4 regions of the Cytobacillus dafuensis genome follow, and region 4 is predicted to be linked to each of the others. Evidence: riboswitches for the same ligand, from Rfam matches in the RefSeq annotation. Region 4 holds a riboswitch; each other region holds the start of a gene.

Region 1 (4,716 bases), 340 kb from region 4:
CACATAGATTAAATAAATCCCAGCGAGATTGGTTAAAGCATGAACATTCAGAGGCATTGCTCGGAAATATTATTTATCAGCTGTTAACTGACCCCATTCGATCTGTTTCATTACTAGCTTCATTAAATAGTAACTCTTTAGATATAAATGAAGCATTGTATCTCCAAGAAGAAACAGCAATAAAAGATCACGAAGTTGCAGCTTCCTATGTTGGCAGCCAATCAAAATTTATTGAGGAGACAGCCTCAGACCCGGATTTAGACATAGTGAATGATGATTTAGATACATTTGATTGGGATAGCGCAAAACATGCTCAGCATCCTATTGCAGATGAAGAAAATGACGAAACAGAACATGATTTAGATGACCTGCTGGGTGATTTTCTTGCTAAAATGAATAAGTAGAATAAAGTGAAACTTCCATCAGTGGGGGTTTTTCTGCATCCCACACTGATGGTTAGTTGAATCAATCGGGCCTTTACGGGCAGTTTGATCCCCCACTTACTCTTCATTGTTTTACTCGAATCATTGAAGTGGGGGTCTTACTGCCCGTTAATCTGCGATAAAAGAATATTTCTTTCAAGAATTGAACACATGATAGGGTATATTAAAAAGCCGGAGAGAATAGGTTAAGCTCTCCGGCTTTAAATTTTTTAGAATATATTAACAAGATTTTTGGTCGCTAATTAGAATCGGCTGGAGTGCTTCTTCAAGTGCACTTTTTTCTTCATTGTTTAATGCAACTAATGGCAATCGAACACCACCAGCATATATTCCCCTCATATTTAAAGCTGCTTTTACCGGTGATGGGCTAGGGGCTGCAAATAATGCTTTCATAATCGGGAGAAGGCTGCGATGGGCTGAAGCTGCACCCTCGACATCACCGTTTTTAAACAGATTGATCATGTCTTGCATTTCGTTTCCGATAATGTGTGAAGCAACAGAAACAATTCCTGCTCCGCCAATTGCTAGAACTGGTAATGTTAACCCGTCATCACCACTGTATAGCGTAAAGTCATCTGCTGTATCGCTAATGATTTTTGCCATAGCATCTAAGTCGCCGCTTGCTTCCTTTACAGCTACAATATTTTCAATCTTTGATAGTCTAACAATTGTCTCTACTGATATGTTCACTACGCTTCGGCCTGGAATATTGTAAAGCATGATAGGTAATGCTGTTGATTCGGATATCGCTTTAAAGTGCTGGAATAATCCCTCTTGAGAAGGCTTGTTATAATATGGAGCTACGAGCATAATTCCATCAACACCAGCTTCCTCTGCCTGTCTTGTTAAGCTGATTGAAGCTCTTGTATTATTTGACCCTGTTCCTGCAATAACTGGGACTCTGCCGTCTACTGCTTTGACAACAAATTTAGATAATTCAACTTTCTCTTCCACCGTTAGGGTTGGAGATTCCCCTGTCGTCCCTGCCACAACCAATCCATCTGAACCATTTTCAATTAAATAATTCACTAAAATTCGAGTAGCTTGAAAATCAATCTCCCCATTTTGATCGAATGGGGTAACCATGGCTGTTAAAACTTGGCCAAAATTCATTACTTCACACCCTTTTTAATTTTTTTTAAAATTAGAGGTGATAGGGCTGCTCGAAATGGAACGCAAAAAAGCAGCAACGAGGGACTCGCTGCTGCAGTAGAAACAATAAAATAACAATAATCGTTTCCTGTGCGATAGCCCTCCATATAGTTCCCTATATGACAGTCCTGTATTTATTCAACACAGACCCAGCTTTAAGAACATGAGATTCTAAAAAAGCTTCGGCAAATTCCCCTTTCCATAATCATCCTAGGACCTCATTATCCTCCGATTATGTACTGATGGTTTTTGCGCCTCTATCCTCACTTCAAATGATCTTGAAATAAGAAAGTATTTAATTGTATACAATATAACTGAAAATTCATTTGATTACAAGGGGAAATCCTGTATTTGCACTTCACTTAAGAGAGCGTGGGTATTGTCTTCTGAGTCCTTAAAGAAGGTCATCCACGTTTCTGTATCACCTATTTTGGCAACAACATGAGGTTCATCGATAAAGCTAACTCCCTTGTCGATAAGATCCTCATAAGCTTTTTTAATATTTTCAACTTGAAAATAAATAACAGAGCTTGAGTGAGCAAATTCCTCTTTTTCGGGCAGGCTAAGAAGCAATCTAAGCCCATTGCACTCAAAAAATGCCATACTGTCTGTATTGAAAAGAAGCGGGAGCCCAAGCTGATTTTTATAAAAACCAATGGCTTTTTCTAAATCTTTAACAGGTACTCCAATTTGTCTAACCTTTTGAATGGTGTTCGTTCCCATTGTCATCTCTCCTAAAATACTAAATTTTCTGATAGGTAGATTATACATAAACAGGGAAAATAATACGATAAAGATTAGTAGTTTTGTTTTTTTTTTAGTAGTAATAAGAAAAAGAAATAACTTTTTCGCTCTTTATATTATCTTTTCACTATGAAATATTAATACAAAGTTTTTTTTATTGGCTGTCACAAAATCCTTTCCTCATTCGTTTTGATTACAGAATAAATGTAGGAGGGATTTTTTATGTTTAAATATGATGTTGCAGTCGTGGGTGGAGGATTGGCTGGGTTGACAGCAGCTAATATATTGGTGAGGGAAGGAAAAAAGGTCGTTGTTTTGGAAAAATCGAATCATCTAGGTGGAAGGGCGATGACAAATGATAAAAATGGGGTTCTTATGAACTTGGGACCGCATGGATTGTATATGTCAGGGGATGCTACAAACATTTTAACTGAACTTGGAATATCTCTTCCAGGTGGGAATGCTACGAAAGCTATTCATATTCACGGCATTTTAAATCATGCCGTTCATGTCATTCCAACAGATTTTTCATCGATCATGTCATCAACACTTATATCGTGGAAAGCTAAATTTATGTTCGGCAAATTAATGTTAAAGATTATGAAATTAAATATTTATTCCATTCCGGAAGTTAGCCTTAAGGAGTGGGCAGATTCTGAAATATCCGATCCGATGGTGAGGCATATATTTTATTCGATTTGTCGTTTGACTTCCTATACGAATGCCTCGACTTTACAGCTTGCAAAGCCAGTATTGAAGCAGGTGAAGCGCTCATTAAATGCGGGTGTCTTATATGTTGATGGAGGTTGGGAAACGATTGTCCAAAAACTTAAGAAGCAGGCAGAAGCGTGGGGGGCTGAAATATTAACGAACAAAAATGTAACAAATATTGATCATCATGAGCAATATCAAATCATACAATGCTCAGATGGTACGGTCATTCACGTTCCTGATTGTATCGTTGCAGCCCCTCCAAAAGAGACAATGAATATGATCAATGGTGCAGAACATACTTCGTTACGTCTATGGAATAAACAAGCAATTCCTGTTACGGCATGCTGTTTAGATATAGGGATTAAAAAGTTACCTAACCCACAACATCAATTTGCGATAGGACTCGACCAAGCTTTGTTTTTCACAAACCAATCAAGGGCTGCAAAGTTAAGTGAGGACGGAACATTGGTTGTAAGTTTAGCAAAATACCATAATCCAATGGAAGAAATTAACGTAAACGCAGATAAGCAACAATTAGAATCAGTAATGGATTTGCTTCATCCCGGATGGCGAAAAGAAGTCGTAGTGCAACAATTTTTACCGAAACTAACGGTATCGCATGATTTTCCACATGTAAAACGAAAAGAAAATCCGGGTCCAAGCATACCAGAAATGAAAGGAATCTTTATAGCAGGAGATTGGGCAGGACATGAAGAAGTATTAGCTGATGCTGCAGTTGCGAGTGGGAAGCGTGCAGCGCGAGAAATTTTAAAAGCAAACGAAATGATTTTAGCAAAGGAAGGTTAATCGTTTTGGAGACTGAAAAATTGTATCAGACGTATAAACCTTTGTTATTTTCGATCGCCTACCGAATGACGGGAAGTGTTGCGGATGCAGAAGATCTTGTACAAGAGGCGTTCCTAACGTATAACCGTGTTAGCAGCGAAAAAGTCATTGAAAACAAGAAAGCGTATTTATGTAAGATCGTGATGAATAGCTCTATAGACAAATTGCGATCAGTTGCTAGTAAGTGCGAGGTTTATGTTGGAGAGTGGCTGCCAGAACCATTGGTAGATGCAGAAAATGACCCTTTTCATACTTATTTGATGAAGGAATCTATCTCGACCGCTTATCTCTTGCTTTTGCAGCAGTTATCTGAAGATGAACGAGCTGTCTTCCTATTACGAGAAGTTTTTCAGTATAGCTATGAAGAAATTGCAGTTATTATTGAAAAATCATCTACCAATTGCAGGCAGATTTTTCACAGAGCCAAAAAAAGCATGGAGAACCGCCCGAAAGCTTCTACATTGGATTTCCAATCGATGAGAAGCAGCGTAGAACAATTTACGATGGCGCTACAAAAAGGGAATATTCATAAAATGTTGGAGTTAATGAAGACAGATTCTGTATTTATTTCTGACGGAGGTGGCAAAGTAAAAGCTGCGCTAAATCCAATCTATACATCAGAGCGAATTGTCTTTTTGTTTACAAGCATTATGAAAAAGCTACCTGAAAACTCAAGAATGGAATTCGAAGTTGTAAATGGATATCCAGGCGTTGTCGTATCAATTAATGGCTATGTCGCTTATGTCATCTCGATGGAGTTCCAAGATGATAAAATTTGGCGTATTTATATGGTGGCCAATCCGGATAAATTGGAACA
Region 2 (4,716 bases), 830 kb from region 4:
GCCTTTTTTCAAGTTTACATGTCTAAATTAGTTCCACATTGTATATAATAGAAGAATAATAGAAAGAGAGGAATCTAGCTTGAGTGAAACAGCTGCAGAATTAAGACATGACGAAAAAAAATCTGAAACCATTCCTGTATTCGGTTATGAACTTATTCGAGAAGTTCTACTAAACGAAATATTAGGTAATGATGCACCTGACATTTTGTATTGGGCAGGAAAAAGACTTGCTCGCCAATACCCCATGGAATCTATATCCCAAATGATCGAATTTTTTCAACAGGCCGCCTGGGGAAACCTTAGTATAATAAAAGAATCAAAAAACGAAATGGAATTTATGCTATTCAGTTCCTTAATAAATGACAGACTGCAAAAAAATGATCAGTGCACATTTCAGCTGGAAGCTGGGTTTATAGCACAACAAATAGAAATGCAGAAAGAAGTAATTTGTGAAGCATATGAACAACCCCACAAAAAAAAGGGAAAAGTGCACTTCACGGTAAAATGGGATAAAAAAGACACTCTGAATCGATCATGAAAATACTGGAAAAAGGCTTTCTGTAGAAAGCCTTTTTCTTTTTAAATTAGGATTCTACAGGTATACCAGATAAATTGAAAGCGTTGTGCAGCAACTGAACAGACTGAAGCATTTTTTCTTGCTCAATGACAGTTGAAACCTTTATTTCTGAAGTACTAACCATTTTAATTGGAATATTGCCTGTCGATAGTACTTCAAACATTTTTGCTGCCACCCCTGGGTTGGAGATCATCCCTGAACCAACAATAGAAACTTTCGCTAGGCCCTGCTCAGATTCAATTTGATGATAGTTTATTCTTTGTTTACAATTTTCTAATACCTGAAGCGTCTCATTCAGATCTTCATTTTTAATCGAAAATGAAAGATTTGTTGATTGATCAGCTATCGTACTTTGAATAATAATATCGACATTAATATGATTCTTGGCTAATTCAGAGAAAATAACAGATAGTGATGACAAGGAATTAGACAAACCTAAAACGGTTACTCTCGTTATTTCACTTTCAAATGCGATTCCACGTACAACTAAATTTTGCTCCATATTGACTTCCTCCTCGATGATCGTTCCTGCTTCCCTCTCACTGCTAGAACGGACCTCTAATGGGATATTATAGTTTTTTGCAAACTCAACCGCTCTTGGATGCAAAACACTTGCACCTAAATGTGCAAGCTCCAGCATTTCATCGTATGATACGTCTAAAAGCTTCCTAGCATCTGTTATATAGCGAGGATCTGTTGTAAATACTCCTGTTACATCTGTATAAATATCACATTTATCTGCTCTCAGAACTGCAGCTAGGGCCACAGCTGTTGTATCAGATCCTCCACGTCCTAATGTAGAAATTGCCCCTTCCTTCGTAAGCCCTTGAAAACCAGCGACAATGACAATCAAGCCTTGGCTTAGTTCACTTTCTAACCTTTCTGTATCAATATCAATAATTCTGGCATTTCCATGAACTGATTCAGTTTTTATTCCTGCTTGCCAACCTGTTAAAGAAACCGCTGGATAACCCTGTTCAGATAGAGCCATAGCTAATAATGCAATCGTTATCTGTTCTCCAGTAGTTAAGAGCATGTCCATTTCTCTTTTATTTGGGTTGGGGGAAATTTCCTTTGCTAAGCTGACTAGCTCATCAGTTGATTTCCCCATAGCAGAAACAACAACTATACAATCATTTCCTCTGTTCTTTTCTTCAATTATTCTATTAGCTACATTTCTTATTCTCTCCACATTCGCAACAGATGTCCCACCAAACTTCAATACAATTAGTCCCACGGTTACCCCTCTTTCTATTAATTCGAGTAGTTTGTTTTGACCGTCTTGACTACAATTGCTTTAGAAAATATGCCTACGTCCTTGATTTGTTTTGGATAATGGCATAAAAAAAAGCAATGAGATTCTATCCCATTGCTGTGATTATAAGCGTATAAAAAATACGATTATTCACAGTGTGATAGCTCTCCAAGACGAATTTGTCTTGACAATCTTGCATTTATTCAATACAAAACCAGCAAAGAAAGTGATGAGACTTTCTCCACTTCGGCAAACATTCCCTTTCAAAGCTTTTCATTGAAGCCCATTCTTCTCCAAGCATTTACTATTGAAGTTCGCACCTCTATCTTCACTATAAGAGACATTTCAAAAATTAAGAATTAACTCTCTTTTTGAATTCGCTTTAATGTGATAAAGTAATATTTAATTTTCAGTTATTATAGCACATTCATTTTTTTCAAACAATATTATTCCTGTAATTTTTTAATTAAATCCTCCGCTACATTCGCTGGAAGACCAATTTCTCTTAATTCTTCTAGTGATGCAGCTTTCATTTTCTTTATGGATCCAAAGGTTTTTAACAACTGCTTCTTTCGTTTTTCACCTATTCCTTGGATATCATCAAGCACAGATTGAAAGGCATTTTTTCCTCTTAGCTGTCTATGAAATGTAATCGCAAAACGGTGAACCTCATCTTGAATTCTTTGTAGCAAATAAAACTCTTGGCTATTTCTTCCAAGTTGTACAATTTCTAATGGATTTCCATACAAAAGCTGTGAAGTTCTATGTTTATCATCCTTTACAAGACCGGAAATAGGTATATCAAGGCCGAGCTCATTTTCCAGTACATCTCTAACCGTTTCTACATGACCTTTTCCTCCATCAATGATAATTAAGTCTGGCAGAGGAAGATTTTCCTTCAAAACCCGAGAATATCTTCGGCGAACAACCTCCCGCATTGAATCATAATCATCCGGGCCTTGAACAGATTTTATTTTATACTTACGGTACTCTCTCTTCTCTGGCTTCCCATCAATAAAGACAACCATTGCAGAAACCGGATCTGTTCCTTGAATATTGGAGTTGTCGAAAGCCTCGATTCGGTGAGGGGTATAAATCCCTAGCTGATCACCTAAATTTTCAACGGCTTTAATGGTTCTTTCCTCGTCTCTTTCAATGAGAGAGAATTTTTCTTGAAGGGCAATTTTCGCATTTTTGCATGCAAGTTTAACTAAATCTTTTTTCTGTCCACGCTGTGGTTTAAAAACTTTAACTCCTATGAGCTCTTCAGCCATTTCAGCATTCACTGAATCAGGAAGCAATATTTCATTCGGTTTAAAGTGATTTGCTTTTAAATAAAATTGCCCCAGATAAGTTAATATTTCTTCTTCAGGCTCTTGATAAAGTGGAAACATCGAAACATCTCGTTCGATTAACTTTCCTTGTCTAATAAAGAATACCTGTACACACATCCAGCCTTTGTCCACTGCGAAACCAAATACATCACGATCAGTTAAGTCTGTCGTCGTTATTTTTTGTTTTTCCATTGTGGCCTCAATATGAACGATTTTGTCTCGGAACTCCTTTGCCCTTTCAAAGTCTAGCTCGTCAGCTGCAGCTATCATTTTCTCTGTGAGATCCTTTTTTATTTCTTTATAGCCGCCATTTAAAAAACGGGTAATTTCATCTGTCATTTTCTTATATTCTTGCTCGCCGACTTCCTTTACACATGGTGCAAGACATTGTCCTAGATGATAATAAAGGCAAACACGATCGGGAAGTGTTGTACATTTTCTTAATGGATAAATTTTATCCAGGAGTTTTTTTGTTTCATTAGCAGCTGATACGTTTGGATATGGACCAAAATATTTCCCCTTATCTTTTTTTACCTTTCTAGTTGTAATGAGGCGGGGGTGTTTCTCAGCAGTTAATTTAATAAACGGATAGGTCTTATCATCCTTGAGCATTACATTATATTTCGGATCATACTTTTTGATTAAGTTCATCTCAAGGATTAATGCTTCCATATTAGAGGATGTTACAATATATTCAAAGTCTTCGATCTCATTTACAAGCCTTTGGGTTTTCCCGTCATGCGAGCCAGTAAAATACGATCTAACACGATTTTTTAATATTTTTGCTTTCCCTACATAGATAATTGTTCCTTGGCGATCCTTCATTAAATAACAGCCAGGCTGATCAGGTAAAAGCATTAGTTTGTTTTTAATCATTTCATTCATATTTTCACTTCCAAATTAGAAATGCTCTTTCCTTAGCAAAACCCCCGGACTTCAATGGAGAAGCCGGGGGTTTAATTTACATTTAATCTTATTTATTATGCATGTTTAGAAAGAAGTTCTGCAAGAGCTTCTTTCGGTTGGAAGCCGACAACTTTATCTACAACTTCACCGTCTTTAAAAACGAGTAAAGTCGGGATACTCATAACACCAAACTTACCTGCTGTTTCTTGGTTTTCATCTACATCAATCTTTACGATTTTTACTTTATCTCCTATTTCAGAGTCAAGCTCTTCTAAAACTGGAGCGATCATTTTACACGGTCCGCACCATGGAGCCCAAAAGTCTGCAAGAACGACTCCTGAACCAGTTTCAGTAGCGAAGCTTTGATCTGTAACGTTTGTAATTGCCATAATAAATGCCTCCTAATATTCAACTTATATACTACCGACAGTATAACATTGATTATTTACTGATGCTAACATTTTGCTTCGATACGTAATTTTCCCTTATTCAGTATTACTATTCGTATATGTAGAAAAGACTGTATGACATAAAAACGAGCGGAATCAATACCGCCCGTCATTTCACAATATAAAAATCTTTTCGCGAGTTAGAGGAATGCCTAGCTCCACAAGGAATGCTTCGGCAGCATATGCATCGCACGA
Region 3 (4,716 bases), 2.3 Mb from region 4:
GCTTTGGTTTTCTGTATCTTATTCATATCAATTGTCTTAACTCTATTAGTCACTCGTAATGGCGACGAAAATTATAGCAGCTCAACAAGAAGAAATAATATTAATTTATCTTTAATTTATGGTGTAATTATCATCCTTGCAATAATTGCTCTTGGAGTATATATTACTTTTTTTGCTTAACACCGATACTGTCATTTAACCTAGAGAAGTAATAGTGCAATAGGTAATATTGGAAAAATGAACTTTCCTAAGTTTGAATAAATAAAGAAATATGAATACAATAATTAGTATTAGGGCTAAACAAAGTAGTGAGGAATGTAGTAAATGGACTGGAAACCAGATCGAAAAGCGAAAAAAGCTATATATAAACAGCTTGCAGAATATATCGAAAATGGCATAGCAGATGGTACTTTTCCACCTGATAAACCATTACCTTCTGAAAGATACTTAGCTAAAGAGCTTAACATCAATAGAAGCACAGTTGTTGCCGCGTATGACGAGTTGGAATCCAATGGGCTCGTACAAAGAACTAGAGGAAGCGGTACGACCATTAGCAAAGATATATGGGGAATTACGAGGAAACGTATACCGAGCTGGAACAGGTATATTAAGGCTGGATCCTTTTTGCCCAATTTACCTGTTACACAAAAAATTCGCAAAGAAATGGTAGAGCATAAACTGATTGATTTAGCAAGCGGGGAATTATCGGAGGATCTTTTTCCATTGGATTCCTTAAGAAAGATTACTTCTACTAGGTCTTTTATTGGAAGCTTAGGATATGACCATCCACAAGGAAATGTAGTATTAAGAGAGACCATTACAAAACACGTTAAACAATTTCGAAGAATTGATACAAATCCTTCATCAATACTTATTACATCGGGAGCCCAACAAGCCTTACATTTAGTCGTTCAATGTCTGTTAAAACCGGGAGATGCAATTGCTATTGAAGAGCCATCCTACCATTATAATCTCCCTATATTTAAATCGGCAGGGCTCAAAATATATTATTTACCAGTAGATAAAGATGGAATAAACCCTAATGATTTGGTGTCATTACATAAAAAACATCGAATTCGGATGATATTTTTAAATCCGATTTTTCAAAATCCAACAGGAGCTTTACTTCACAAAAATCGGCGGAAAACAGTTTTGGAAATATCTTCTGAATATGGGATTCCTGTTGTTGAAGATGATCCATATAGTTTAACGTCCTTTTCAGGAGAAGAGATCTCAACTCTAAAATCAATGGATCTCAACGGAAATGTTTTATATATTAGCTCTTTATCGAAAATCGTTGCTTCAGGGCTGCGAATTGGTTGGATAATTGGACCAAGACCAGTTATTGAAAGATTATCCGATGCGAAACAGCAAATAGATTTCGGGCATGCTAGCTTTACTCAATGGATTTCTAATGATTTTTTGGAATCGGAAGAATTTCATTTTCATATCAAGAAATTAGTCAAACAGTTAGAGAAGCGAAGGGATCAAATTGTCAAGAGCCTTAGATTTTATTTAAAGGATCAAGTTGACTTTTATATACCGCAGGGTGGAATCCATATTTGGTGCAAGTTGAATAAAGATTTTAATGAAGTACAATTGCTGGAAGAGTCAATCAAAAGAGGGGTTATCTATGTACCCGGAACTACAATGGGATCCAAAAAGGGATTCGTCCGCTTTACCTTTGCAAGGGAAAATGAAGAATCTATAAATGAAGGAATAAAGAGGTTTACCGAAGCACTTAATGCAGTAAATAATAATTATTTAATCGGAGGATCATGAAAATTTCATGATCCTTTTTTATATTTTAGCTTTGTTAAAGCTCAGTGTTGATAATGCTATTTTTGTTGTTGATTCTTGCTGCAGGCGCGAGTTCCTCGAAAATGCTAACGCATTTCCTTCGTGCGGTGATCATTCTAGGAAGCTTATTCAATGTCCTGCGGGAGAAGCGAGTCAAAGGGTGACCCAGCAGTAGAGATAGCTACGAGCAGGCTTCCGGACCGCCCGCGATCGCTAAGTGACTGCAGCGGAAATCAACAGGGAAGTTTAACATAGCCTATATTTTAAAAGTGTTATGGTTTATCCTCCTGGGATTCCGATCTTTATCCCTGGTGTAATAATTTCGTAATGTATACAAGAACAAATATTGAAGCCGGTCTTCCAGTTCAAGGTGCATGAGATACTGAATTAAAAACAATTCGCGTGATAAAAGAACATTAAATTAATATAATATTAAAATAATGATTTTCTGTGACTTTTTCCTTATAGAATGTTGACAGATTATATCGATTATTGTAGACTACATGTAACAATTTAATAAGACCTCACTTTTTACTAGTGAGGTAGAGGCGCGATATTTAACAGTCTTTAGCGGAGCTTGAGAAGCTATGATGCTATTGAGAAGGAAATGTCGCCGAAGCTTGTAATATTCTCTGTATTGCTTGCTGGGTCTGCAGTTAAGAACTGCAGGACTGTCTCAATAAACATCCCGGTTTATTGAGTTGTGCTATCTCATTTAGGGAAAGAAGAGGACTTAAGGGCAAATGTATAATACGAGACCTGAGTTTACCTCAGGTCTCTTTTTATTATGTAAATTTCCCGAATAAATTGAATAATGGGACTTTTATAATTGGGTGGCATGCATACCTTTCCGATTATAGAAATATATTAAACTATCATAACAAAAGGGGAGAAGCTTCATGAGGAGAAAATTATCATTTTTAATAGTAATGTCTTTATCTATGATTTTACTTTTGGCAGGATGTGGTACAAGCAAGGATTCTGAAAAAACAGGTGGTGCAGGAGAGTCTGAAAATGGAACATTTAAAGTGGGGCTTGAAGCTGGATATGCTCCATTCAACTGGACACAAATGGATGAAGCAAATGGCGGCGTAAAAATTGACGGAAGTGCAGAATATGCAGGTGGATACGATGTAGAAATCGCAAAAAAAATCGCTGACGGTTTAGGAAAAGAATTAGTGATCGTGAAGACTGAGTGGGATGGCCTAGTCCCGGCTCTGACTTCTGGAAAAATTGACGCTATTATTGCAGGAATGTCGCCAACAGCTGAACGTAAAAAGACGATTGACTTTTCAGACGTCTACTATAAATCGAATTTAGTTATGGTTGTTAAAAAAGGCGGAAAATATGATGGAGCTACATCTATCCAAGATTTTAATGGTGCAAAAGTGTCTGCTCAATTAAATACTTTCCACTATTCAGTCATCGATCAAATTGACGGTGTGAACAAACAGCCTGCTATGGATAACTTCCCAGCAATGAGGGTTGCGCTTGAATCAGGAGTTATTGATGGATATGTATCTGAACGTCCAGAAGGAGTAAGTGCTGAATCTGCTAACGAAAACTTTAAGATGATTGAATTTAAAGATGGCTTTAAAACATCAGATGATGATACTGCAATTGCAGTAGGTGTTGCAAAGGGCAGTGACTTAACGGAAGAAATCAATAAAATCTTGGCAGGCATCTCTGAGGATGAACGTACAAGCATTATGGATGCTGCTATTAAAAATCAACCAGCAGCCAATTAATGATTATGTGAAACCGGGTGCATCTTCATGCAGTCGGTTTCGCTTTTCTTAAAGGGGGAGAACTATGAGTTTTGAGTGGGTAGTTGAAATCATTACAAATAATTGGCCAATGTTCCTTCGTGGTGCTGGTGTAACGCTTTTAATTGCAATGGTTGGTACGATATTAGGCTTTATCATCGGTTTATTAATTGGCGTAATCCGAACCATTCCTACACCAGATAGTGGGGCAAAGAGAATCTTTCTTAAAGTGATTAATGCAATACTTTCTATTTATATCGAAATATTCCGTGGAACTCCTATGATTGTCCAAGCAATGGTTATTTATTATGGGTCTGCTTTAGCTTTCGGTTTTGATATGGATCGATTAAACGCTGCATTCCTAATCGTATCAATTAATACAGGGGCATATATGTCAGAAATCATCCGAGGTGGTATTCTTTCTATTGATAAAGGACAATATGAAGCAGCACAAGCAATAGGGATGAACCATTTTCAAACGATGAAGAATGTTGTCTTGCCACAAGCCATCCGAAATATTTTACCAGCAACAGGCAATGAATTCGTTATCAATATAAAGGATACTTCAGTGCTTAATGTCATTTCGGTCTCTGAATTATTTTTCCAAACAAAATCAATCGCAGGTAACAACTTCAGATATTTCGAATCATTTTTCGTAGCATGTATTCTTTACTTTATAATGACCTTTACGGTAACAAGAATTCTGCGTTACATCGAAAAGAGAATAGATGGACCGGAGAATTACACGATGTATGCCAATCAAATGCAAGTAGAGACACCGGAGGACTTGCTGCGAAAAAAGAATAATCATTAGGCGAAGGAGGGCAAAAGAATGGAAGTAGTTATTGAAATTCAACATTTAAATAAAGCTTTTGGTACGCATGAAGTGTTGAAGGACATTAATTTTTCGGTAAATAAGGGCGAGGTTGTCTGTATCATCGGCTCTTCAGGGTCAGGGAAATCAACTCTTCTGCGATGTGTAAATTTATTAGAAAAACCGAGCGGCGGCCAAATCATTTATAACGGAGAAAATATTTTGGATAATAAGCATGACATCTCCGCGTACCGTACAAAGTTAGGAATGGTGTTCCAACAATTTAATTTATTTAATAACCACAATGTTTTAAAGAATTGTACCGTCGGCCAAATG
Region 4 (4,716 bases):
GTTTTTCGGAGCGGGTAACTTAATTTTCCCAGTTATGCTCGGGCAAATGGCTGGAGAAAATGTTTGGGCTGCTAATGCTGGATTTATCGTAACTGGTGTTGGTTTGCCATTACTTGCTATTCTAGCTTTAGGTTTTTCAGGCAAAAGTGATTTACAATCATTAGCAAGTCGCGTACATCCAATTTACGGAATTTTCTTTACATGTGCTCTTTATTTATCCATTGGACCACTATTCGCAATTCCTAGAACAGGTACAGTTTCTTTTGAAATCGGAATTAAACCATTCCTAGGTGAGAACGCTGGTATCATGCCAATGATCATCTTTACCATTATCTTTTTCGGAGTAACATTATTCTTTTCATTAAAATCTTCTAAGCTTGTTGATATTGTAGGAAAAATTTTAACGCCATTATTGCTTATTTTTATCGGAATTCTTATTGTAACAGCATTTGTTAACCCAATTGGAGAAATTCAAGCACCTACTGAAGCTTATATGTCAAATGCATTTTTTAAAGGCTTCAAAGAGGGTTACTTGACGATGGATGTTCTAGCTGCCTTTGTGTTTGGCATCATTATTATCAATACGATGAAGGAAAATGGCGCAGCGACGAAGAAGCAAATCATGACTTCTACTATGAAGGTAGGTTTCATTGCAGCAGGACTTCTAGCTATTATTTATACATCACTTGCTTATATGGGCGCAACGAGTGTTGAGGGAATTGGACAATTGGAAAATGGCGGCGCAGTGCTTGCTGCTGTATCTAGTCATTATTTCGGATCTTTCGGCAAAGTCATACTTTCTGTCATCGTTATCGCAGCTTGCTTAACGACAAGTATCGGTCTTATCACTTCATGTGCGTCTTATTTCAATAAAATAGTACCAAGCATTTCTTATACTAAGTGGGCTGTCATCTTCTCTGTATTTAGCACAGTCATTGCAAATGCTGGTTTATCAAAATTAATTGCATTTTCGGTTCCAGTTTTAGTAGCATTATACCCATTAGCTATTTGTTTATTAGTCTTAACCTTCCTGCACCCTCTTTTCAAGGGAAAATCAGGTGTTTATAAAGGAAGTATTCTATTCACTGCAGTTGTCAGCATTTTCGACGGATTAAATGCAGCTGGCATTCAAATTCAGGCAATCAATGAATTATTTACGAACATCCTTCCTTTATATTCAGTGGGAGTTGGCTGGCTCGTTCCAGCAATTGTCGGCGGATTGATTGGCTATGTATTTAGCTCGGTTAAGAAAGGAAGCTTTCAGGCTTCACAGGTTAATGAAAAATTAAATTAATATGATACTCCAAATTAAATATGAAAAGGCGTTTCTTCTTTAGCATGAAGAAACGCCTTTTTTATTTCTCCTCGTTTGAGGACTATTCTTTTCCTTTTGACAGTCAATTATCTGGTTTTATTAAGATTTTTGTCTGGCATTCTGCTTCATCCGATTCGAATACCAGAAACCAACGGTTAATGAAAATGCATCTACAACTATGAGCCATATTGAATCTGTGTAGCCTTTATAAACAGAAGCTGCAATTAATGCTACCGTCAAAACAAGTCCAATCACCTGATTATATGCTACTCTCGTAAAAAATACGACTAACAAACCCGGAAGCAGCAAGGCTGATAAGAATTTTAATAACAATGATTACACCTTCTTTTTTCATAAATTAGCATGTATTTTGCTTCCCATAATGCATAACACTAGAATATCCGTAAACAATGGCTTGCACAAGTATTTTCTAACACATTACCACTTGGATAAAGTGAAACTTCCATCAGTGGGGGTTTTTTGATCCCCCACTGATGGTTAGTTGCGGCACACAGGAAGTGGGGTCACGCAGACGTTGCCACACGATGTGGCGCTTTTAGTCTGTGTTCATTTTACGGGCTTTTACGGGCAGTTGTCCCCCACCTATCTTCCTCGCTTCTCTCTCAATCTTGAGGTGGGGGTCTTACTGCCCGTTAATGCGGGATAAAATTTTTAATTCTTCACACACTAATTCTATATATCATTTTCATGGAGGCTAAAAAAATATGGCAAGAAGAAAACGCCGTCCACTTGTTCCTGATTCGAGAGGTGCCCTAGATCAATTTAAAAATCAAGTCATGGCTAATGAAGGATATCATATAGACAAAGAAAACCCAGACAATGTGAAATTTGAGGTAGCGAATGAAGTCGGCGTCCCCCTTCAAAAAGGCTATAACGGAAGATTAACCTCCAAGGAGGCTGGAAAAGTCGGCGGCAAAATTGGAGGCAGTATGGTTAAAGAGCTTGTCCGCATGGCACAGGAACGAATGAAGAACAAATAAAGAAAACTCGCCGATTGGCAAGCCTTGGAAAGGCGAAGACAGAGGCGTAGTTGCACTTATCGCGCTCATACTTGCCACGTCCTGTGGCATTCGCCCGACTTGGACATCCTCGTAAAAGCTATCGCTTTTCCTTCGTGCGATGTGAATGCTATCGAAGCCCTCCTTGTCCTGTCCGTCGTACTTAATTCCTAAAATTGTAAACTGCGTCGGGTCATCTTCTCCGCGGGCAATTTATTCTTTCTTAATGTGTAATAAGAGATTGGAAATCTTTAACCATTGCCAAATAACAAATAATTGATTATACTTCCGATATAATTCAATATTCCCATTCGCCGATGGGATAGAGGCTGCTGCTTATAAAAGTAGAACAGACGAGATTCAATGACATCGTTGACTCTGTTTAAAAGGATAAGCTGCCGAAGTTTGGATTTTTCATTGAATGTCCATGCTGGGGATGTTTTCGAATAGGAACATCACTGTCACGTAATTTTTACGTGGAGAACTATCTTCGGAAGGATTAAACGGACTTATTCAAACAGCCGTCGATCTTTTTCGACTGCTGTTTTTTTGTTTTAAGAAAAGGTATAAATTTTCTCTAGTTAGAGAAATGTCTAGCTCCAGCGCCTACCCCTGACGTACAGGACGTACTAGTGTCGACAATGCGACAGGACGTCGCGTTTTTGTCGACCTCGAGGTCATAAGCCAGTCCGCCAAGAAGGTTAAAGAACAACCTTCTCATCGGCCTGTCTTATGCTTGTCGGGGGTGAGCAAGGCGCTTGCGCTTTTCTTATAGCCATTTAACCCTCCAATTAAAAAGGAGTGTACAACATTGACAAGCACAACAGCATCAACTGATTCAACTCAATTAAAAAGATCGCTTAAAGCACGCCATCTTACCATGATTTCTCTCGGGGGATCCATTGGTACAGGCATATTCTTGGCAAGCGGTGGAGCTATTGCTACTGCCGGACCTGGCGGAGCCTTACTTGCTTATGCTGCAATCGGGATTATGGTTTACTTCTTAATGACAAGTCTTGCTGAGATGGCAGCCTATATGCCTGTAGCGGGTTCATTCAAAGTGTATGCAACAAAATTCGTTGATCCGGCATTTGGTTTTGCTATCGGCTGGAATTACTGGTATAACTGGGCGATTACGATTGCCGCCGAACTTGCTGCAGTTGTATTAATTATGAAGTTTTGGTTTCCTGATAGCCCTTCGTTTATCTGGAGCGGAATTGCTCTTGTCATTATGTTCGGATTGAATTACTTGTCTGTCAGAGGATTTGGAGAAGCCGAATACTGGTTTTCACTTATTAAAGTAGTGACAGTCATCATCTTCATCATTACGGGTACCTTGATGATTTTTGGAATTATGGGTGGAGAAGCAATTGGATTTTCAAACTTCACCATTGGGGATGCACCATTTAACGGCGGGTTCTTTGCGATCCTTGGTGTTTTTATGGCTGCAGGCTTTTCATTCCAAGGGACTGAATTGCTTGGAGTAGCTGCCGGAGAAAGTGAAAATCCGGAAAAGACCATCCCAAAAGCGATCAACTCCGTATTTTGGCGAATCCTGCTATTTTACATTTTAGCGATTTTCGTCATCGGAATGATTCTTCCCTATACAGATGAACGCTTATTAAGCAGCGATATTTCCGTAAGCCCGTTTACACTTGTATTTGAACGAGCAGGATTTGCTTTTGCAGCATCTGTCATGAATGCAATCATCTTAACAGCCGTATTATCTGCCGGCAACTCTGGTATGTACGCAGCTACTCGTATGCTTTGGGATTTAGCTCGCGATGGAAAAGCACCGAAATTCTTAGGGAAATTAGATCGAAGAGGTGTGCCAGTTAATGCTTTACTCGTTACAACTTTAGTTGGCTCCCTTGCATTCTTAACTACTTTTTTCGGAGATGGCGTCGTATATATTTGGCTTCTAAATGCTTCTGGTATGGCTGGCTTTGTCACATGGTTAGGAATCGCTATAAGCCATTACCGATTCCGTAGAGCGTACGTTGTCCAAGGTGGAGATTTAAACGCACTTCCTTACCGAGCAAAATGGTTTCCAATCGGTCCATTATTAGCATTGATTCTATGTACTTTCATCATTTTAGGCCAAAACATTCCCGCTTTCATTGGCGGTACCATTGATTGGAATGGCGTATTCGTTTCCTATATTGGTTTACCTCTGTTCTTAATCGTTTGGCTTGTCTATAAAATAAAGTACAAAACAAAGTTAATTCCATTAGAAGAATGTGATTTAGGGAAAGAATAGTATCATTCTATTCCATTATCCCGTTTCGCTATATGATAAAAAGCATTGGAAATTGTTAAATCCAATGCTTTTTATATTGGTTGTATTAAAGCTTATTGTTAATCATACTATTTTGTTGTTGA

The links. A riboswitch is a leader RNA that binds a small molecule or an ion and turns the genes downstream of it on or off. The one in region 4 is predicted to bind lysine.
Region 1: it holds a riboswitch for lysine, as region 4 does, so the genes downstream of both, dapA (4-hydroxy-tetrahydrodipicolinate synthase) here and FSZ17_RS21085 (amino acid permease) in region 4, are expected to answer to the same signal.
Region 2: it holds a riboswitch for lysine, as region 4 does, so the genes downstream of both, FSZ17_RS17165 (aspartate kinase) here and FSZ17_RS21085 (amino acid permease) in region 4, are expected to answer to the same signal.
Region 3: it holds a riboswitch for lysine, as region 4 does, so the genes downstream of both, FSZ17_RS08470 (transporter substrate-binding domain-containing protein) here and FSZ17_RS21085 (amino acid permease) in region 4, are expected to answer to the same signal.

Annotation. Positions count from the first base shown of each region.
Region 1 is NZ_CP042593.1:4,754,205-4,758,920, reverse strand. It holds gene FSZ17_RS22540 (hypothetical protein) at 1-404, shown strand, start outside; gene dapA (4-hydroxy-tetrahydrodipicolinate synthase) at 663-1,556, opposite strand; lysine riboswitch at 1,684-1,863, opposite strand; gene FSZ17_RS22530 (VOC family protein) at 1,926-2,318, opposite strand; gene FSZ17_RS22525 (phytoene desaturase family protein) at 2,562-3,860, shown strand; gene FSZ17_RS22520 (RNA polymerase sigma-70 factor) at 3,866-4,716, shown strand, end outside.
Region 2 is NZ_CP042593.1:3,588,679-3,593,394, forward strand. It holds gene FSZ17_RS17160 (YslB family protein) at 80-538, shown strand; gene FSZ17_RS17165 (aspartate kinase) at 585-1,814, opposite strand; lysine riboswitch at 1,986-2,165, opposite strand; gene uvrC (excinuclease ABC subunit UvrC) at 2,279-4,051, opposite strand; gene trxA (thioredoxin) at 4,147-4,461, opposite strand.
Region 3 is NZ_CP042593.1:1,784,588-1,789,303, forward strand. It holds gene pdxR (MocR-like pyridoxine biosynthesis transcription factor PdxR) at 325-1,782, shown strand; partial or broken gene FSZ17_RS23680 (hypothetical protein) at 2,072-2,178, shown strand; lysine riboswitch at 2,336-2,517, shown strand; gene FSZ17_RS08470 (transporter substrate-binding domain-containing protein) at 2,700-3,548, shown strand; gene FSZ17_RS08475 (amino acid ABC transporter permease) at 3,613-4,380, shown strand; gene FSZ17_RS08480 (amino acid ABC transporter ATP-binding protein) at 4,399-4,716, shown strand, end outside.
Region 4 is NZ_CP042593.1:4,417,568-4,422,283, forward strand. It holds gene brnQ (branched-chain amino acid transport system II carrier protein) at 1-1,294, shown strand, start outside; gene FSZ17_RS21075 (CsbA family protein) at 1,415-1,648, opposite strand; gene FSZ17_RS21080 (alpha/beta-type small acid-soluble spore protein) at 2,041-2,316, shown strand; lysine riboswitch at 2,650-2,829, shown strand; gene FSZ17_RS21085 (amino acid permease) at 3,125-4,594, shown strand.